DNA from 2 places in the Lysinibacillus irui genome. Region 1 is predicted to be linked to the other one. Evidence: riboswitches for the same ligand, from Rfam matches in the RefSeq annotation. Region 1 holds a riboswitch; the other holds the start of a gene.

The links. Region 1 has a riboswitch for cyclic di-GMP ahead of OU989_RS19360 (methyl-accepting chemotaxis protein). Riboswitches for the same ligand answer to the same signal wherever they lie in the genome.
Region 2: another riboswitch for cyclic di-GMP. It lies ahead of OU989_RS13700 (amidase); the one in region 1 lies ahead of OU989_RS19360 (methyl-accepting chemotaxis protein).

What each region holds. Positions count from the first base shown of each region.
Region 1 is NZ_CP113527.1:3,830,180-3,840,818, forward strand. Features, by position in the region: gene OU989_RS19340 (methyl-accepting chemotaxis protein) at 1-1,018, shown strand, start outside; gene OU989_RS19345 (hypothetical protein) at 1,063-1,752, opposite strand; gene OU989_RS19350 (sodium:solute symporter family protein) at 1,914-3,404, opposite strand; gene OU989_RS19355 (SDR family NAD(P)-dependent oxidoreductase) at 3,427-4,179, opposite strand; gene OU989_RS19360 (methyl-accepting chemotaxis protein) at 4,169-5,920, opposite strand; cyclic di-GMP riboswitch class I at 6,028-6,113, opposite strand; gene OU989_RS19365 (hypothetical protein) at 6,342-6,536, opposite strand; gene OU989_RS19370 (YehS family protein) at 6,686-7,180, opposite strand; gene OU989_RS19375 (alpha/beta-type small acid-soluble spore protein) at 7,364-7,567, shown strand; gene OU989_RS19380 (MFS transporter) at 7,642-8,838, opposite strand; gene OU989_RS19385 (trypsin-like peptidase domain-containing protein) at 9,148-10,506, opposite strand.
Region 2 is NZ_CP113527.1:2,706,825-2,717,463, reverse strand. Features, by position in the region: gene OU989_RS13735 (aromatic acid exporter family protein) at 1-688, shown strand, start outside; gene prli42 (stressosome-associated protein Prli42) at 710-805, opposite strand; gene mce (methylmalonyl-CoA epimerase) at 931-1,344, shown strand; gene OU989_RS13720 (acyl-CoA carboxylase subunit beta) at 1,350-2,897, shown strand; gene OU989_RS13715 (coiled-coil domain-containing protein) at 2,999-3,952, shown strand; gene OU989_RS13710 (M20/M25/M40 family metallo-hydrolase) at 4,089-5,204, shown strand; gene OU989_RS13705 (chemotaxis protein CheW) at 5,230-5,718, shown strand; cyclic di-GMP riboswitch class I at 5,856-5,947, shown strand; gene OU989_RS13700 (amidase) at 5,991-6,872, shown strand; gene nspC (carboxynorspermidine decarboxylase) at 6,918-8,057, opposite strand; gene OU989_RS13690 (saccharopine dehydrogenase family protein) at 8,054-9,283, opposite strand; gene OU989_RS13685 (hypothetical protein) at 9,704-9,910, opposite strand; gene OU989_RS13680 (methyl-accepting chemotaxis protein) at 10,115-10,639, shown strand, end outside.

The DNA of each region.
Region 1 (10,639 bases):
TTTGCAACTTGAACCATTAGTAGTAAAAACAAGAGATGAAATCGGAACGTTAATGGCTTCTGCCAACGACATGAACGATAAATTAAAACAAACCATTCACTCGATCTACACTGTTTCTGAAACAGTAGCAGCAAGTAGTGAAGAGCTTGCCCAATCATCGAATGAGGTACAAGCAGGGACTGAACAAATTACAATAACAATGCAGGAGCTTGCTTCAGGCACAGAAACACAAGCATCAACAACAGGTGATTTAGCAGAAACAATGAACGTATTTAAGCGTAGTATTTATGATACTACACAAGAAGGCGTTGAATTAAAGGAACATTCTAGTCATGTTCAAAACTTAACGGTTTCTGGCAAAAGCTTAATGGTACAATCTACAAAGCAAATGGCCGCCATTAACGACATTATGTTAGATTCCGTCAAGAAGGTAGAAAGTTTAAATAGCCAGTCTGCTGAAATTTCAAAGCTAGTTTCCGTTATAGACGATATTTCAAACCAAACAAATTTACTCGCATTAAATGCAGCAATTGAGGCAGCACGAGCAGGTGAACATGGGAAAGGCTTCGCTGTCGTTGCAGATGAGGTCCGTAAGCTTGCCGAACAAGTACAATTCTCTGTCACAGATATATCAACTATTGTCCACCGCATTCAAGGTGAGACGAGCAATGTCACTTCTGCTTTACAAATGGGCTATGAGGAAGTAAAAAGAGGGACAACACAGCTTGATCAAACGAATGAAACATTTGAACAAATCTCTAGTGCTGTAGAGGATATGATTGATAATATTACAACCATTTCAACTAATTTAAACAGTCTTGCTCAAAACTCTGACACCATTAATGCCTCTATAGATGATATGGCTTCCATTTCGCAAGAATCAGCCGCTGGTGTTGAACAAACAACAGCTACTGTAGAGGAAACTGCTGCTACTATGGATGAAATTGCTAGAAGCGCAAATCAGCTAGCAGGAATGGCTGAAGAGCTAAATAATCAACTACAACAATTTAAAATATAAAGTACTATAAAAGCTATCTCAAACTTACGAGATAGCTTTTTGTATCATTGCCAATGTCTAATTGGGACTCTTTCAAGTTCGTGACGTTTGATAATTACACTTATCTTTTGGTACCACTTCTCACATAATTCCATTGCTTCTTTATATTCATCCTCTTCTTTTGAAATAGGATCTTCTTCAGTATCCATAAAAGTATACTCTAAAATAGGATCTGATAAATGATCAACTACTAGCTTTAGCGATAGCTTTGTTACCGTATCCTCTTCTTCTTCATCCTCTTGTTCTGCTAATTCCTCATCCTCATTATCTTCTTCTAATAATGAACCACTCATTAAATAATTTTTAGTTTTAAGCATAAACACTTCATCTTCCATAATAGCTACTTCATATATTTTGCTAAATGGAATCTCCGTAATTGTCAGCTCTCCGCCTAACTCTTCTCTTTGTGCGATTATGAGCATATTGGTTTGTTCATTTAACAATAATGCATGTAAAGCATTACTAGATAATGTGTATTGAGTATGAGGTATAGCCATTATTTCCTCTGTACTAGCCTCTGTTAGCGCAGCCATGGCTTGGGCCGCAAGATACCGTTCTTTTATATAACGAACAATACCTATACATACTAAAGCTAAGCCAATTAAAAAAAATACCTCTTGAATGATGATTATATTTATTGCATTTGCTAGAAAAAGATAGATAATCCCTAATAAAATGAAAAAAATAATTTTCATTCAGATCCCGCCTTTATCAAGATAATCGCTAGAGAAATAGTTTGATGTACTAGCAATTTATTCTCGACTCTATCTTTTCATTCTTATTTCTCATATTTATCTACCATAAATAAAAAACACGAGAACCTTGAATAGCCAATGTTCTCGTGTGTAAGAGTCAATTAACGACCGATTAATTCTTCTTTACTGCTTACGTCGTCTAAAGTTTTATCTTTTTCTATTTTATGCATCTCTAGGACATGCTGTGACGGTGGTACTAGTAAGCTCACCACTACTATCGTGATACCTGTTATAACAACGCCTGAAAATACAGGTGCTTGCCATAATTCATTTAGTAAACCAATGAAACCATCCGATTGGATTGTGAGACTAGGTACGAATGTTAGAGATGTAATAATGTAATAGATTAAACCAACGGAAATACTTGCCCAAACTGCAGGTGTACTCACACGTTTCCAAAATGGGCCTAATACAATTGGCCAGAAAATCGTTACAAAAATAATATCCCATGCTAAATAAGCTAGATCAATTACTTTTTGGAAGCTTATAGCCAGCACTAAACCTAATAATGCACTTGATAGAATAATAGAGCGTGAGAATCTTAAAAGCTTTTTCGGATCTGGATTACGGTTAATAAAATCTAAATAGATATTCTTTGTCACAATACCCGAAGTCGCTACATAACATGCCGCTACAGTAGACATCCCCATAGCTGCCATTGCCGTTAAGAAAATAGCTGCTAATAAAGGAGGGAAATAGCCCTGTGCGAAAGTCAGCATCAATGTTTCTGGGTTTGTACTATTGGGATAAATGGATTTGAAAGCTTCACCCAACATCCCTGGAATCCAGCTAATAGCAATAACAATACTACCTGCAATAATCATACTGCGCTGTGCCACTCTTGGGCTTTTCGCAGCTGCTACCCTTTGTCCTAAGTCAACTGCAGGGATGTCACCGAGTGCTAGAACAAGATACAATGTCCAAAACTCGGCTCCTGCCTTTTCAAATAATGTACTGATATTCCACCACTCAGGGTTGAAGGTAACGTCTGGATAGTAAAATAAAATAAAAATAGTAATACCTAGTATTCCAGCTACTGCAAGCGCCCCTTGCACTATTTCTGTATAAGCAACTGCCCATAAACCCCCAATAACAGAATAGATAGCAGTTAAGGATACAAATAAAAGCGCTGCCGGAATGAAATCAATTTGTAATAGTTGCTGAATAATATACGTCCCACCAACTGTTAATGCAGCTGCATTAAAAACACCGAAAGCAATAGCCATTACGATACCAGTATACGCACCTAGCTTTTTACTGCCATAGCGTAATCCATAGTAATCTGCTAGTGTCCAACCCTTTAAGCGTCGTAATGGCTTTGTCCAAATGAGTGACCCAAGAATCATACAAGTCCCTAGACCACCCATTGTTGCCGTTCCCTCAAAGCCACCGCTCGTATAGCCTGAACCTACAGCCGCAAAAAAGAATGGAGCTGCTAGTAAGGCAGCAACTAAACTCCCCGTGACAACTGAAAGAGGCATACTCCAGCCAGCGACAATTAAATCCTCAGCTGTGTTGACACGCTTATAACCTTTATAACCAATGTAATAGATAAATAGTAAGTATAAGCAAAAAATTATAACGTTTAACATAGTCGTACTCCTTAGTTTTCCATTATCCGTTCATCACAACTCCACCATTAGGCGTTAAAATTTGACCTGTATAGAAGTCAGCATGATTAGAGGCTAAAAATAGCACACTTTTCGCAATCTCTTCAGGTTGCGCTAAACGTTTTAATGGATATTTAGCGGACTCTTCCTCCACATAGTTATCTCCAAACTCTTTTAGAATGTCCGTAAATGTTCCACTAGGAGCAACAGCGTTGACAAGTATTGAAGGTGCTAACTCTCTAGCTAATGCCTTTGTAAAAGCATTGATAGCGCCTTTTGCCGCTGAGTAATGAGTAAATTCCTCACAACCTAGGCTGCCAATATCGGATGATATATTGATGATTTTCCCTGTATTGCGTTCCTTCATTCTTTTAGCTGCTTCACGGCAATTGTAGAAGCAACCATATAAATGAACTTTAATCATTTTATCCCACTGTTCATCCGTTAAATCTGTAATGCTAGATCCCTGTGCAAATCCGGCGTTATTTACAAGAATATCAATTTCCCCGAAGTGCTCGTCCATAAATTGATGCATCGCTTGTACTTCTTGTGAGTTAGAAACATCGGCATGGAAAGTTAAAGCTTTCACACCAAACTTTTCTGCTTCAGCACGTACAGCTTCTGCCTCTTGCTCATTCCCAATATAATTGATTAAAATATTCGCACCATGTTGAGCAAAGCCTAATGCAATGGCCTTGCCAATTCCTTTACTTGAGCCAGTAATTAATACATTTTTACCTGTAAAGTTAATTTCCATCCTGATCATTCTCCAATTTGAATTTTGCAACAAGCCCTTGTAGCTCTTCAGCTGTTTTTCCTAATGAAGAAGAGGCATCCTTTACTTCCTGCATTGTAGATAATTGCTCTTGTGTAGATTTCGAAACATTTGAAGAGAATTCTGCTGACTGCTCTGCCGATTGTTTAATATTATTGACAGATGCCGCTACTTCCTCTGATGAGGCAGAGATTTGTTGTGAGGCAGCTGAAATTTCACGTATTTGGCTAGCTACTTCTTCTGATGAAGTAAGAATTTCTTTAAAGATTTCTCCTACTTCATTCGTGAATGCCATACCCACTTTAACATCCGCTTTCCCTTTCTCCATTACAGTTATCGAAGCGTTAGAATCAGATTGAATAGAACTAATTAGATTATAAATTTCTGTTGCTGACTGTGAAGATTGTTCAGCTAAACGTCTCACCTCATCGGCTACAACAGCAAAGCCTTTACCATGCTCACCTGCTCGTGCTGCTTCAATAGCGGCATTCAATGCTAACAGATTTGTTTGATCGGCAATAGCAGTAATCAAGCTTACAATTTCACTTATTTTTTTCGTATTGACATGTAAACCATTAATTGTTGTCCCTATTTGTTCAACAGAATCATTAATTAATTCCATTTGTGCAATAACTTGCTGTACAACTTGATTACCTCGTTCAGAAGCTTGCGAAGCCGAAATAGAAGATTCCGCAGCCGTGTTAGCAGAGTCAGCAATTTGCTGGATACCTGTAGCTGTCTCTTCCATTGCAGCAGCTGTTTCTTCTGTCATGGTCATAGAAGCTTCAGCATTCTGAGTGATTAGTTTCATATCTTGTGCAATATTTGTGGAGCTATTATACGTCTCCCCAGCATGTACCGTTAATTGATTGGCTGCTGAAGAAACATGATTTGAAGTATTTCTTATGTTTAAAATAATATGTTGTAAATTAGCAACCATTGTACGAATGGACTCAGATAATTTTCCAATTTCATCTTTTGACGTATCTAAATCCACATCGATTAATTCGCCATTGGCAACTTGATTTGCAACATTTACTACTTTTTTAAGTGGTTTTAAAAGACGGTCTATAATTATGTAAACTAAAACTAATAAAATTAATATTCCGATAATAGCAATAACAATTTGTTTAATAACACTTGTTTTAATTATCGTATTAATATAATCAGCGGAGTAATCAATTCCTAATAATGCAATCAGTTGTCCGTTATCATCTTTAATTGGACTAAAAACGGTTCTCCAAGAGCCAAAAGGATCTTCAAAAATATCCGTTACTTCCGTACTATTATTTTCAATAGCCTTCTTTGCTGTTTCAACATGTTCATCCGCTAAATCAGTAAAAATTTCTCCGGCTTCATACACCTCATTTAAATTGGTTGTATAACCGATTGGGTTGACCCCACCTTCATCTTGAACGTCCCAAATATAGCTCCAACTCATAATACCTTGTTGTTCCTGGATCATATCGAGTTGTTTTTGGATCTTTGTAAACTTAGCGTTCTTTTCCCCTTTTTCAGACAATAAATCTTTTACTTCATCACTATCTAAATTCATAGCTGTCAATAAACCAACACTTTTTAACTCTTGCTCTAAGTCGACAGTCATCCGATTATTTAATTCGCTAATACTTTGCGAAGTAATAATGGCGATGAGCAGTAACACTACAATTGTAACCGTCAGTAAAAGTTTGTTTTTTAATGAGGCATTTTTTAATAACTTCATGATCTTTTTCCTCCTTACAATGATTTTTTTGCAAAAAAATAACCTATTTCAAAAGAAATAGGCATAAAAGAACATAAACTAGAAATTGATGGATATAACTAGCAGTCTTTTGCAACCCAGCCATCCTAGCAATTATTGCCTTAGACCTGTAGCTTTGCGTCTCTACTTTTCAGTAAATTTGCCTATATTTCCACTCCCAAAATTAACACAGCAGGTAAAAGTAGTCAATGCTATCCAGGTAAAATATACATACTTTATACTATTTTACCCTTCGTTAACAAATGGTTGATTGATTGAAAATACAGCAACGTGAAGCATTCATTCACCATTTCTTTTCATAAAGAAAAACAGCTACAACTGTTTTTAACGTTGTAGCTGTCTATTTTTCATCATTTCACTTACCCCTAAGTGTTTGAATACATTATACGTTTTGTGTAACAAGTAAAACAGATGGTATAAAGGATAGTGCAAACATAGTGATATACCAAACTGAAGTACGTCGTAATGAAAAACGAACTTTCTTTCGTTCTGCATAAAAAATATCTAACATTACTGCAACAATAAAAGGCATTGTAACACATGCAATAGCTACCAATAAGATGTCAAAATAAATCATACAAGCACCCCTTTGTTTGTGAACATTTTTCATCTTTTTTGTGAACATTTTGTGATAATTTTATTGTACACAATTTCGTCACAAAATGTCAACAAAATTTAAAGAAAAAAATGGTACTTTTTGATTTCTATTGACAAGGCATTTATGCTTTATTCTCTATACTTATATGTTAAGCCTCTTAAAAAATTCCGAACGAATGAATCGCCACATTCTTTATAATTGCGATGGCTTGGATTTCTTAATAAAGCGCCTAATTCACCTTTTGTAACTTTGATTCCACCATCATATAAAATTTCGAGCATATCCTCTGTTGTTAACGCTAAGGCAATTTTTACTTTCTTTAAAAGCATATTATTTGGACTTTCTTTGCCTGTCACAGGTAGCGGTCCTTCAGGCTGACCATCCTTTGATTTTTGTGGTCCACGTTTAAAAGTAATTAATCCATTTAAAAATGCTTCAAGCATTTTATTATTACATTTGATGTATTCTTCTGGCGCTTCTTCCTCATCATTAATCTTAATGAGCATATTTAAGACTTCTTCTTTCGAATAGTCGAGTCCGCCTAATTTAAAAATTTCCACCATATCAACATTTTTTATATCTAGTGCATAGCGTAAGCGAATTAAAATATCATTATTCGTCATTATATTGTCCTCCTTTTACTCCTACTATAGAAATGAGCCAGGCTTTATTATAACAGAGAGTTTGCTGATTATTGCTAGCTTTCCACAAGTTGTTGTTGTTAGCAATTAGCGTGTGCGTTTCCTTCTTTTAAAATGTATGAAAAATACGTTAGCAACCATTCTAAACTCAAGGAGGTGAGAAAAATGGCTAACAATAACCGCAGTTCAAATAAACTTCTAGTACCTGGTGTACATGAAGCTGTCAATCAAATGAAATACGAAATTGCACAAGAGTTTGGCGTTCAGCTAGGGCCAGAAGCATCTTCTCGCGCAAATGGTTCCGTAGGAGGAGAAATTACAAAACGCCTTGTAGAAATCGCTGAGAAACGTTCAAAAGGTTTACTATAATTAATTAAAAACTAATAAGAAAAGAACGAATCCCATTTGAAGAAGTGGAATTCGTTCTTTCGTGATTTTAAAAATTATGCTGTTTGCATTTCCTTGCTGGAGCTTTTAAGCGTGAGCATAACGATAAAGGAAATACAATATAGTGCTGCTAAGTAAATCATTACAACTGTCATATCATAGCTTTGTAAAATATAGCCGACAAAGATTGGTGAAAATCCACCAATAGCTCGACCAAAGTTAAATATCGTGTTTGTTGCTGTACTGCGAATTTGTACTGGATAGAAGCTGCTAATTAATGCACCATACCCTGCAAACATTCCGTTAGAGAAGAATCCTACAACCGCACCACCAATTAATATAGCTGCTGCACCAGTGGCAAAGGAATAAAGGAACACTGCACAAGCAGATGCTAATAAAAAGATACCAAACGATCGCTTCGCACCAAAGCGATCCATAAATCTACCAAATGTCAGCATCCCAATTATCATCCCGACGGCAGTACTAATTGTCCACAATGCTGAGCTTGAGACAGATAAACCTTGCGATTTCTGTAGCATCGATGGTAACCAAATCATCAGACCATTATAGCCTGCGATTTGAACAGTAGCCATTAAAATTAGAGAAAGAGTCGTTAGTGTAATGCGTGGAGAAGCAAATAACTGAGCTAGTTTTCCCTTCTCTTGCTTGTTATTATCTTTTTTCTGCGATGCTAACCATTCTGGTGATTCCTCCAGATTTTTACGAACAATAAAGGCGAAAATCACTGGTAATAACCCAACGAAGAATAATGCTCTCCATCCTAAAGTTGGTAAAATGATGGCACTTAATAATGCTGCTAATATAACCCCATATTGTGCTCCTACACTTACATACGAAGAAGCTCTACCTTGTTTATTTTTTGGCCAAGCTTCCGCTACAAGCGCCATACCAATACCATATTCCCCACCGGCACCTAGACCGGCGATAAATCTATAGACATAAACTTGTTCAATGCTTGTTGCTACTCCTGTTAAGGCTGTACCGATAGCAAATAGTATGACCGTATACGTAAACACTTTAACACGACCATATTTATCTGCTAACACCCCGAAAATAATTCCACCAAGTAGCATCCCAATATTCGTGATGGATGAAATCAATCCACCTGTTGCAAGATCAATATTAAATTCTGCAATAATCATTGTCATGGCAAAAGAAATAAACATAATGTCCATTCCTTCTAAAGTCAACCCAGCCACTGAAGCGACAACGGTTTTTTTCCGATAATCCATTCTTTCTAACCTCCAAGTTTTCTAGTTGTCTATCTCTTTTAGTGTTCGAGTGAATGGATTAAAGATGTCTTGTCCATTCTCTTTTGAAGCCTCACGGGACTTCCTTTAAAAGAGGGATGTGAACAAAAATAAAGCCCTTCTGTCACAGAGGACAAAAGGGCATGCCAAAGCAAAGATATTAGCTTAAAAATATCATGTAGCCCTTTTCAGCCTCTCTGGACCGTATTAAAGGTAATTTATATCGTTCATTTATACCGTTCTACATTCTATAAGATTACGAATGAAAAAGCAATGGTTGAATAGTGGAAATTAACTCGGTAACTCTATAAAGTTTTGAGCAAACTGATAAATTAAATGTGCAGGCACAGCCAAGTTAAGATTCTGGCCATCATCAAAGCCAGCTGTAATCAAACCGACTAACCTCCCATGCATATCCAATAAAGCACCACCAGAACTGCCATTTGAAATTGCAGCTGTAAATTGAATCATAGACATATTTCGTAGATCCCTAAAACCCGAAACAATTCCATCAGAAACTGAATTAAATAATCCTAAAGGACTGCCAATCGCAACAATTTTCTGCCCACGAACTAATTGACCATCTACTTTAACAGGTAAAGGTTTGCTTTTCCTCTCCACCTTTAAAATAGCCAAATCATGCATATCATGATATTTCACAAATTGGTGGGTAATATACTCATTGGTATCATTTTCATATATTACAGAATAATATTTTCCACCACCCACAACATGTAGGTTCGTTAAAATATAACCATCTTGATGGAGAACAACACCAGACCCAAAACATAAAACATTGTCATCCTCCCCGAATGTCTTAATCATCACAACAGATGTCGCAAAAGCAGCCAGCTGCTCATAACTACATTCTTCTGTAATAGCTGTGTAATTAGGGGTTGGGACAGGCATTGGTTGTGGCGGGAGTATGCTTTTCATCGACCGTATCTTAGGGATTATTAATTCTTGTTTATAGCAATCACGACATTTATGTAAAGTGGATGATGCTGCAATAATGGGATGCAAATTGGCAATATCACCTTTCGGATTCATATAACAAATATCACATCCTAATGTGGATAAAAAATATAAGAATAATAATTCGTGCTGAGTAATGTCCCCTATAAAAACAATTTTCTGTGATGTACAGTTATCCTGAGAAAAAATTTGAGGCAAATAAAAATCCATCCAGTATAAAAATTTTACTGCAAAGTTTTTCAGTAACGTATCATTAGCCTGTGGCTGTTGTTCCTTATAAAGATGAATGATTTGTTTAAAGCTCAGCTTTTTTGTCCATTCAAGTTGATCATTCGTTAACGTACCGCATAATGGTGTTTTATAAAGTATGGGAATATTATCAACTGCGGCCTGCAATTTTTCCCAAAGCTCCGTCAATCCATCTATATCTTTTTTATTATTAATAACCTCAAGCCTATGTAGTCGTAAATAAAATACACTTTGATTTGCGAAATATTCATCCATTTTTAAAATATCTTCTTTATAAAGATCAACAGAATCAGGTATGCCGATATAACGTTGAAAAATAACTTCCTTCGTAAAGGCACTACCGTTAGGATTGATCTGCATAAAGTCCTGAAAAGGGTTTGCCGACTTTTTATACTTAATTTTTAACGGTCTAGTTGTTACAATCATCTTCATACAACTCCTATAAGCACGTCATTAACAATACTTATATACAATTCTCTGACATTCTTTTAAATCCTCTAAAAAAATCCAAATCTTTAAAGAATGGACACTTCTAGTAATTTCAATAAAAAACTTATCA
Region 2 (10,639 bases), 1.1 Mb from region 1:
AGTTGCAGACGGATTTATTTCCAGTGTCGTCATTATTATGCATATATACGCTGCTGAAGGTTTTTCGCTGGCACTTGTTTATAATGAATTAGCATTAATGGCTATCGGTTATGGAACGGGAATTGCCATTAATATGTATATGCCAGACATTCAAAAGGAATTAAATTACTATAGAGTTAAAATTGAGGAGCTTTATAGTAAGATTTTTATAGAAATTGCAAGCTATTTACGACAAGGAGATATGCTGTGGGATGGGCATGAAATCATAGAAGCGATAAAAACATTAGATGATGCCAAGTCTTTAGCATTTAAAGATGTTGAAAATCATTTTATGAGACGAAAAAATGATTACTACAAGTATTTTGATATGCGTGAGCGGCAGTTAGAAATTATTGAAAGAGTACTTCCAAAAATTACAACATTACCTGTTATAGTACAAGAGGCTGAAATTGTGGCAGATTTTTTACAAGACCTTGGTGAGCATGTTCACTCTGGAAATACAGCGCGACATTATCGAGAAAAGTTAGAGCAGGTTAAACATGATTTTTCACAGTTACCTTTACCACAAAATCATGAGCAATTTATCGCCCAGGCAGCCCTCTATCAGTTTATAGAGGAAATGGACAGGTATTTAGAAATAAAGCAATCATTTAAGGGTTTAAAGGTCAAAAAAGAGCGCCCACAGTAGTGTGGACGCTTGTGCCTTGCCTTAAACTAGCATAGATAATCCGAATGCTAGAGATGAGATTAGCATAATCGCTATCATGCTATAAACAACAATTTTTTGAAACTTTTTATTACTCATATGCTCGTTCGCTCCTTCTTTTCTTATAAATAGTTTAGCAAATCTGAAAAATTTCTCAAGTAGTAGAGTTTTGACAAAAAAGTCTGTAAAATAGAGTATGTACCATAACAGAAGGAGATGTCACCATGGAGAAAGTAGACCATATTGGGATTGCGGTGCGCGATCTTGATGAACGCATTACATATTATACAGAAACTTTAGGTTTAAAGTTGTTGAAAGTAGAAGAAGTAGAATCTCAACAGGTTCGTGTGGCATTTATCGACGCAGGCAACGTAAAAATAGAGCTATTAGAACCAATGAGTGAAAAGAGCGCCATTCATGGATTTATTGAGAAACGTGGAGAAGGCATTCATCATGTGGCCTTCGGAGTGACAGGAATTCGTGAGCGTATGGCAGAGCTTCGGGAGAAAGGTGTACGTCTATTATCCGACGAGCCAGGGCCAGGTGCTGGTGGTGCAGAGGTTGCGTTCATGCATCCGAAATCTTCATTCGGTGTGTTATATGAATTATGTGATAAAAGTGGAAAAGGGGATAAGTGATCAATATGGATATGTTCGACAAAATCAATGATTTATATGATCGTAAGACGGTAATTGAACTTGGTGGTGGCTATGAGCGCATCGACAAACAGCACGAAAAAGGAAAATTAACAGCTCGTGAACGTATTGAATTATTGCTAGATGATGGCACATTTTTTGAAATCAATCCATTTATTACGCATCGTACAGTAGATTTCGGGATGGACAAAATGGAAGGTCCTGGTGATGGTGTTGTAACCGGTTTCGGAAAAATCAATGGCCGTCCTGTATACTTATTCTCTCAAGATTTCACAGTGTTTGGTGGAGCTCTTGGTGAAATGCATGCGAAAAAAATGGCGACGGTAATGGACCTAGCTGCGAAAAATGGTACACCATTTATCGGCATCAATGATTCAGGTGGCGCACGTATCCAAGAGGGTGTTCTTTCTCTTGATGGTTATGGTCACATTTTCTACCGTAATGCGATTTATTCAGGGGTGATTCCGCAAATCTCTGTTATTATGGGACCATGTGCTGGTGGAGCGGTATATTCTCCGGCTATTACTGACTTTATCCTAATGGTTGATAAAACATCTCAAATGTTCATTACAGGACCTAAAGTAATCGAAACCGTAACGGGTGAGAAAATCTCCGCTGAAGATTTAGGTGGTTCAAAAGTCAATAATGCAGTAAGTGGAAACGCTCATTTCCGCGCACCATCTGAAGAAGAAGCAATTGATCAAATTAAGAAACTATTAAGCTATTTACCACAAAATAATAAAGAAAAGGCACCTCGTCAAGCACGTCCTGAAGGGGATGACTACCGTCCAGAAATCGTGGATACAGTGCCAATTGAAACAACGCGACCATATGATGTACGAAGAGTTGTAGAACAAGTAGTGGATGAAGATTCGTTCATGGAGGTTCACGCAGAGTTTGCAAAAAACGTAGTTGTTGGTTTTGCACGTATTGCTGGTGAATCAGTTGGACTTGTTTGTAACCAACCAAAAGTACTTGCAGGTGGATTAGATATTGATTCTTCTGATAAAGCGGCTCGTTTCATTCGCACGTGTGATGCTTACAATATTCCAATCATCACATTTGAAGACGTATCTGGCTTCTTCCCAGGTGTTAAACAAGAGCATGGCGGTATTATTCGTCATGGTGCGAAAATCCTTTATGCTTATTCAGAAGCGACAGTACCAAAAATTACAGTTATTTTACGTAAAGCTTATGGAGGCGCTTACGTTGCCTTAAACTCTAAATCTATTGGTGCAGACCTGGTATTTGCTTGGCCAAATGCTGAAATTGCTGTTATGGGTGCAGCAGGTGCCGCGAACATTATTTTTGCACGTGAAATAGCGAAATCGGATGACCCAGAAGCGACACGTGCTGCCAAAATTGAAGAATATAAAGAAAAATTTGCAAACCCTTATGTTGCAGCTTCACGTGGAATGGTAGACGATGTTATCGATCCTCGAGATACTCGTATTAAGCTAATTCAAGGACTAGATATGCTAGCAAACAAACACGAAACTCGTCCAGAGAAAAAACACGGTAACATTCCACTATAAAAAAACAAGCCTAGTAGCGTGATAGTTACTAGGTTTTTCTTTTTTTAAATGAAACATTTTTCCTTGTCATCCGTACTGATAGATAAGAGGAGTTGAGATGAATGGAATGGCAGCAATTACAAACAGAGCAAGAAAAGATTCATGCACAACTAAGAAAAGCATCCAGATTAAAGGAGCAAAGTCAGTTACTGAATAGCCAAATTGAACTTACACAACAGGAAATAGACCAACATACAGCAGCACTCAATCAAATTCGATCCAAACTGGATAAATTAGATAGTTTCTCGTTTATGAATATGATTCGTACGTGGACTGGACAACAAGATGAGCTTCGTGCAGAAAAAATTGATAAAGCAGCGGTACTTGAATTAAAGATGAATGAAGCAAAAAAAATGCAAGTTGACTTAACTGAAGATAACATTCAAGTAAAGCATAAACTAACGCAAATAGATGAAGTGGCCTTACAACAAGCACTGAAACAGGTACTTTCAAAAAAGAACAAGTACTTACAGCTTCATGATCCAGCACAAGCAGCTAGACTAGAGCATTTAGCAAATGAAGAAATGTTAACCAAACAACTGATAACAGAAATCCAAGAAGCTGAGGAAGCAGGAGAAGTAGCCTTAACAAAGCTAGGGCAAGCGGCAGCTTCATTACATTCTGCCAGCGGATACTCCACTTGGGATACTTTTTTTGGCGGTGGACTTATTGCCACTCACTTAAAGCACGATGCACTCGATCAATCGGAGAACTACTTACACAGTGCTCAAATTGCCTTGCAACGTTTTCATAATGAATTATTGGATGTTCATGAGATGTCAACAAAATCACTCCATGTGGAGACAGATGGTTTCGTTAAATTTGCTGACTACTTCTTTGATGATATTTTTTCAGCCTGGTCTGTCCATTCTAAAATTTCAACTGCAAGGGAACAGGTATCACGTGTGCAAGATGATGTACATAATACAATTTGGCGCTTACGGGATAAACATAACAAAGCAGTGAGCTATCTACAAACGATAATAGAAGAAAAAGAGGCTATTTTAAATGTCTAAGGAAAGTCTGAGGATTTTTTTCTCGGACTTTTTGTCTGTCGGATTGTTCAAGTGATTTCAACTCTTCTGACGTTGTGCTAAAATAATACGTATACTATAACGTGGAAGAACACGTAAACTAAGGGAGTTTTACAACATGACAAGTCGTTTAGTAGAAGAGTTTTTTGAGCTCGTTCAAATTGATTCAGAAACAAAGCATGAACAAGTAATTGCACCAATTCTTGTAGATAAATTAACTGCACTTGGATTTACAGTCATCCAAGATGATGCACATACGCGTAATGGACATGGAGCAGGCAATATTATCGCCACTTTAAAAGGTACTCTAGATGTAGAGCCAATCTATTTTACTTCTCATATGGATACAGTTGTTCCAGGGAAAGGCATTCAACCATCCCTGCGTGAAGATGGTTATATCGTATCCGATGGTACGACAATTTTAGGTGCTGATGATAAGGCAGGCCTAGCAGCACTCTTTGAGATGGTCAAGCGATTAAAAGAGCAAGATATAGAGCACGGAGATATAGAATTCATTATTACCGCTGGTGAAGAGAGCGGTCTTGCTGGTGCTAAAGAGTTAGATCCATCTAACATTAAAGCAAAGTATGGCTTTGCGGTGGATAGTGATGGCAAAGTAGGTGGGATCGTAACAGCCGCACCATTCCAAGCGAAAATTTTTGCAAAGATTATTGGCAAAACGGCACATGCTGGGGTTGCTCCTGAAAAAGGTATTTCCGCTATTACAGTAGCATCTAAGTGTATTGCTCAAATGAAGCTTGGGCGTTTAGATGAGGAAACGACAGCTAATATTGGACGCTTCGAAGGTGGCCAAGCAACGAATATCGTATGTGATGAAGTGACGATTCTAGCTGAAGCACGTTCCATTGATCAAGCTAAATTAGATGCCCAAACAAAGCATATGCAGGAAACATTTGAACAGGTTTCAGCTTCATTAGGCGCACGTGCAGAAGTGGAAGTGAAGCTTATGTATCCTGGATTCCGTGTAACAGAAACAGATAAAGTTGTGCAGGTTGCTATGGAAGCTGTTCGCAATATTGACCGTACACCAACATTAGGTATTTCTGGTGGAGGATCGGATGCGAATGTGATCGCAGGATTTGGTATTCCTACAGTGAATTTATCTGTCGGATACGAGGATATTCATACAACAAATGAAAAAATACCAGTCGAAGAATTAGAAAAATTAGCAGATTTACTCGTTGAAATCGTCAAGGAATCTGCAAAAAAATAACAGTCGAATAGAAGGATGTGAACGCATGGAAAGTGTCAAAGCAGTCGTTTTTGCTTGTGGGACAGAGGAATATGCGGTACCTGTAGAGCAAGCGATATCAATTGAAAAATTAGAGCATGTAACACCTATTCCTCATTTACCGAACTATCTTCTAGGCTTTACAAGAATTCGAGGTGAGCTTGTACCCGTTCTCGATTTTGAACGAATACTATACAACCGCTCCTCCAATACAGCAACTGCTCGTATTATTGTGATGAATACGGACGTTGTCAATTATGGATTACTTGTTACAGAGGCCCGTGAAATTCTTGATTTTGATGATTCCATACTGCAACAATTGGGTCTTGTCAATTATAGTAAAACGCGCTACTTTACAGCTGTAGCTAATCTAGAAAATCGTATGATAACATATGTTGATCCAAAAATACTGGTTAATTCATTAGAGGGCATTCGGGAAATTATCGATTATTTACACAAAATGCTTGAAAATGAAAAGGAAAACGTAGAGGCTTAAGTACTCTACGTTTTTTTATATTTGACTAGTAAATTTAACCTGTATTTTATCGTTTTTACCTGATCATACATGTGACAATTATGCATTATACCTACAGACAAACCGTTGCTAACCGCGTATGATAATGAGTAAGAAAAAACTGAAAAAGGCAAACTTCACCGAAAGGGAAGGACGCAAAGCCATGAGTCTAAACACTATATTTTCAGTGCATGATTGTCAGGTTGCCAGGTTCTGTTCTAGGAGCCGTGGCGAGTAGAATGGAGTTAGTTTGTATGAAGAGACAATTAAAAATGTGGACAGCACTAATCGTCATCATGATTAGTTCATTAGCTTTATCAAGTGGAAAGGTTGATGCAATGGCTACACAGGAAAAGGCTACGTGGCTGTGGGATACATCCCTCATCATGGATGACCAAGAAAAAATATTATTATTTTTAGAACATAACGATGTTAAAAAGGTTTATCTGCAAATCGATCAAGGCATAGCGAACGATGACTATAAGCAGTTTATTAGCAACGCTTCTGACAAAGGTATTCGCATTTATGCATTGGATGGTGCTGCAAGCTGGGTTTCAGCTGAGGGTAGTCGAAGCCAAGACGAGTTGTTTAATTGGTTACATACATATAATGAGAATTCAACTGAATCTGAGCAATTTTCTGGGGTTCATCTTGATGTTGAACCTTATTTAAATAGTGGATGGAGCTCACATCAAGCACAAACGATAGGATCCTATCAAACACTAATAATGAAAGCAAGTGAGCAAGCAAATCAGTTACAACTTACTTTAGAAGTAGATATGCCATTTTGGTTTGATGAAGTTCAGTATCATAACGAATTTGGAAAAGGGTTATTAGCTGATTGGGTCATTGACCATGTGGATAGTGTGACGATCATGGCCTATCGCGATGCTGCAAAAGATATTATTTCTATTGTTGAGCATGAAATTGCTTATGCTTCCACGGTGAATAAATCGATTGTAATTGGTGTAGAAACAGGCGCTTCAGAGGAAGGGCAAAATATTACTTTTTATGATAATGGAGAAGCTTATATGAATGAACAGCTTATACTTGTTCACCAACATTTTTCAAATAACGATGCTTTTCATGGAGTAGCCATTCATTATGTGGAGAATTGGATGACCATGCGGCCATAAAAAAAGTCCTTCCAGTGTAAAACTGGAAGGACTTTTCTATTGGTATTAGGACAGTCGACCACTGTAGTCCTCGAATTTAAATTCACGAATGACTTTAATACCTTCTTCATCATTATAAGAAACGATAGAAGGGAGGTTGACGCCGTTAAACATATGGTTTTTCACCATTGAATAATGGGCCATATCTGTGAAGACAAGTCGATCACCTGGTTTTAATGGCTCTTCAAACGAATAATCGCCAATCACATCACCAGCAAGACATGTAAGTCCACCTAAGCGATATGTGTGTGCGAATTCATTCGCTTGACCAGAACCAATGATCATTGGGCGGTATGGCATTTCAAGTACGTCAGGCATATGACATGTTGCTGACGTATCTAAAATAGCAAGGTCCATCCCATTTTTTTGAATATCAAGTACTGTAGCGACTAAATAGCCTGTATTAAGCGCTACTGCTTCACCTGGCTCTAGGTAAACAAGCAGGTTATACTTTTCTTGAATATAATTAATGATGTGAACAAGTTTCTCTACATCATAATCTTCACGTGTAATATGGTGGCCACCACCAAAGTTTAACCATTTCATTTGGTGTAAAACATCACCAAACTTTTCTTCTACTACTTCAATAATACGCTCTAACGTATCAGAGTTTTGCTCACACATCGCATGGAAGTGCAAGCCATCAATGCCGTCAAGTTGTGATTTATCGAAGTTAGCTAAAGTCGTACCAAGACGGGAATTTGTATAGCAAGGATCGTAAAGCGCAGTTTCAATTTCAGAGTACTCAGGATTTACTCGAATACCACATTCAATTGTTTTACCTGCAGATTTCACTTTATCCTTGTACTGTGCCCATTGGTTAAATGAGTTAAAAACAATGTGATCCACATATCCTAGAAGCTCGTCCATTTCATGCTCAATATATGCAGGAGCATAAACGTGAACTTCCTTGCCCATTTTTTCATAGCCCAGGCGTGCCTCATGCAGTGAGCTGGCTGTAATACCTGCTAAATATTCCCCAACTAAAGGGAATGTTGAATGCATTGAGAAACCTTTAAGGGCTAGTAAAATTCGGCAGCCTGTACGATCTTGAATTGATTTTAAAAGCTCAAGATTTTTTGTTAATAATCGTTCATCCACTACATAGGAAGGGGATGGAACTTTTGAAAAATCAATTGGTTTCATCGGCTTAATTCCTTTGCATCTAAATCAAGGTCAAGTAATTCTGGGTTATGGCTTTCTTGCCATGGTAGACCCCATTTATTTAGTGCATCCATGAATGGATCTGGATCGAACTCTTCCACGTTCCAAACACCCGGTTTACGCCATTGACCATTCATCACAAGCATTGCACCAATCATAGCTGGTACACCAGTTGTGTAAGAAATCGCTTGTGAACCAACCTCGTTATAGCACTCTTCGTGATCACAAACATTGTAAACATAATACGTTTTTTCTTTGCCATCTTTTAGACCGCGAATGATACATCCGATATTTGTTTTACCTTTTGTACGTGGTCCAAGAGAAGCTGGATCTGGTAATACTGCTTTTAGGAAGTGAATTGGTTGAATCATTTGACCTTCAAATTCGATCGGCTCAATTGATGTCATACCTACGTTTTCTAATACTTTTAAGTGTGTTAAGTATTTTTCAGAGAACGTCATCCAGAAGCGGATTTGTTTTAAACCTTTGATATTTTTCGCTAGTGATTCAAGCTCTTCATGGTATAGAAGGTAAATATCTTTTGGCCCGATTTCTGGTAGGTTATAAACTTCTTTTTTCTCAAGTGGTGCAGTTTCTACCCACTCACCATCTTTCCAGTAACGACCATTCGCTGTAATTTCGCGAATGTTAATTTCTGGGTTGAAGTTTGTTGCGAAATGATAACCATGATCTCCCGCATTTGCATCCACGATATCGATATAGTGGATTTCATCAAATTCATGTTTTTGCGCATGAGCTGTGAAAACGCCTGTAACCCCTGGATCGAAACCGCTACCAAGTAATGCAGTTAAGCCAGCTTTTTCAAACTTCTCTTTATAAGCCCATTGCCATTTATATTCAAATTTAGCCGTTTCAGGTGGCTCGTAGTTTGCAGTATCCACATAGTGCACACCTGTCGCTAAGCAAGCATCCATAATCGTTAAGTCCTGATAAGGTAGTGCAACGTTAATAACAACATCAGGTCCGAAAGATTTTATAAGCTCAATAACCTCTTCTGTGTTGTCTGCGTCTACCTGTGCAGTATGAATTTTTGTTTTTCCGCCGTCTAGTTTTTCTTTTAGAGCGTCACATTTTGAAACAGTTCTACTTGCGATACAAATTTCCTCAAATACGTCCGAATTTTGAACACACTTGTGTACCACAACACTGGCAACTCCGCCAGCTCCGATAATCAATGCTTTACCCAATTGTCTACCCCCAAGTTCATAAAAGTATTGTCAAACAAGCTGATTATACAGAAATTTGATATAGTACTCAATCATTGTTTTAAAATTTTCTACAAAAAATTTTGTTTTTCTACAACAATTAGTCGTAATCAGAGGGGAATACCTCGAAAAAGAAGCCAATTGTGAATGAAAAGAACTAAACGAATCAGCCTATTTAGTAAAAAAATGAATTGAAATCAACTCATATCAAAATGTTTCTGTTAGGAGAAGCAGTTCGACTAAATCTCTTTAAAAAATAACTGTAACATCAATAAAAGAATGAAATAGGATTCTTAAAGAGCTAATGCTTTCTAACTTTACATAAAAATATCCCTTTTACACTAAAGGTAGAAAGGGAACGTTTTATAGTAGTAATGGCAAGTCAAGTTAGTTTTATGCATATTATTTCAAATAACGGTTTGGTATTTGTTGCTTCTCCTCTCCCCAAACATAAAAGAAGATCACGAGCAATGTACTTAAAAATCCCATCACTAGAGCATACGTACTGAGGGCTACATGCACTTGACTATGCACGGTATAAATGAAGATAGCTCCTATTGTTAACAAATTTCCCGTAATAAGCGATATAAAATGAAAACGTTTATTCATAGCAAGCCCTCCTATTTGTTGAAGTACTTTGCTTTCAAAATGAAGAAAGTTAACTTCAATTATCGCACAATTCAGAACTTTTATCCAACACTTTAAACTTCTAAGATAAATTAAAGATGCTTTTTTAATACATCTTTTTATAGTATGATGAGAAATAATAGGAAATATTCATAGATTATGACAAGAAAGGGGAGACGATGAATCGTGAAATTACGCAATTCATTAACTTTTCAACTAGGGACGATTATCGCTGGTATTTTAGTTGTTATGCTAGGGATCACTTCGCTCGCCACATACATAACTGCATACAATAAACTATATGATGCTGCTGGTGTAGAGGCCTATGGCTGTGCCAATATTACGACAGGTTTGATCAATCCAGAACAGATAGATAGGGCCATTAGCGGCGATCAAGCTGCACAGCAGCGTATTGGGAAGGATTTAAACTGGACAACGGGCCATAAAGATATTTTCCAAACACAATATATATTAGCCCTTGATGGTACATTAATAGCCCTTGATGATCAATTAGCTGAGAAAGGCTTTGCACCTGGCGATTCATTTTATGTAGACAAAGAAGCGCTTGAAAATTTGCTTTCACATCAACACCCGACATACTCACAACCATATACCTTTGCTGGGATGGAGCGTTTATCTGGCTATGCGCCTATTTTTAAAGACCACGACTCTAATAAAGAGATTATTGCCATTAGTGTTATCGATTTTGAT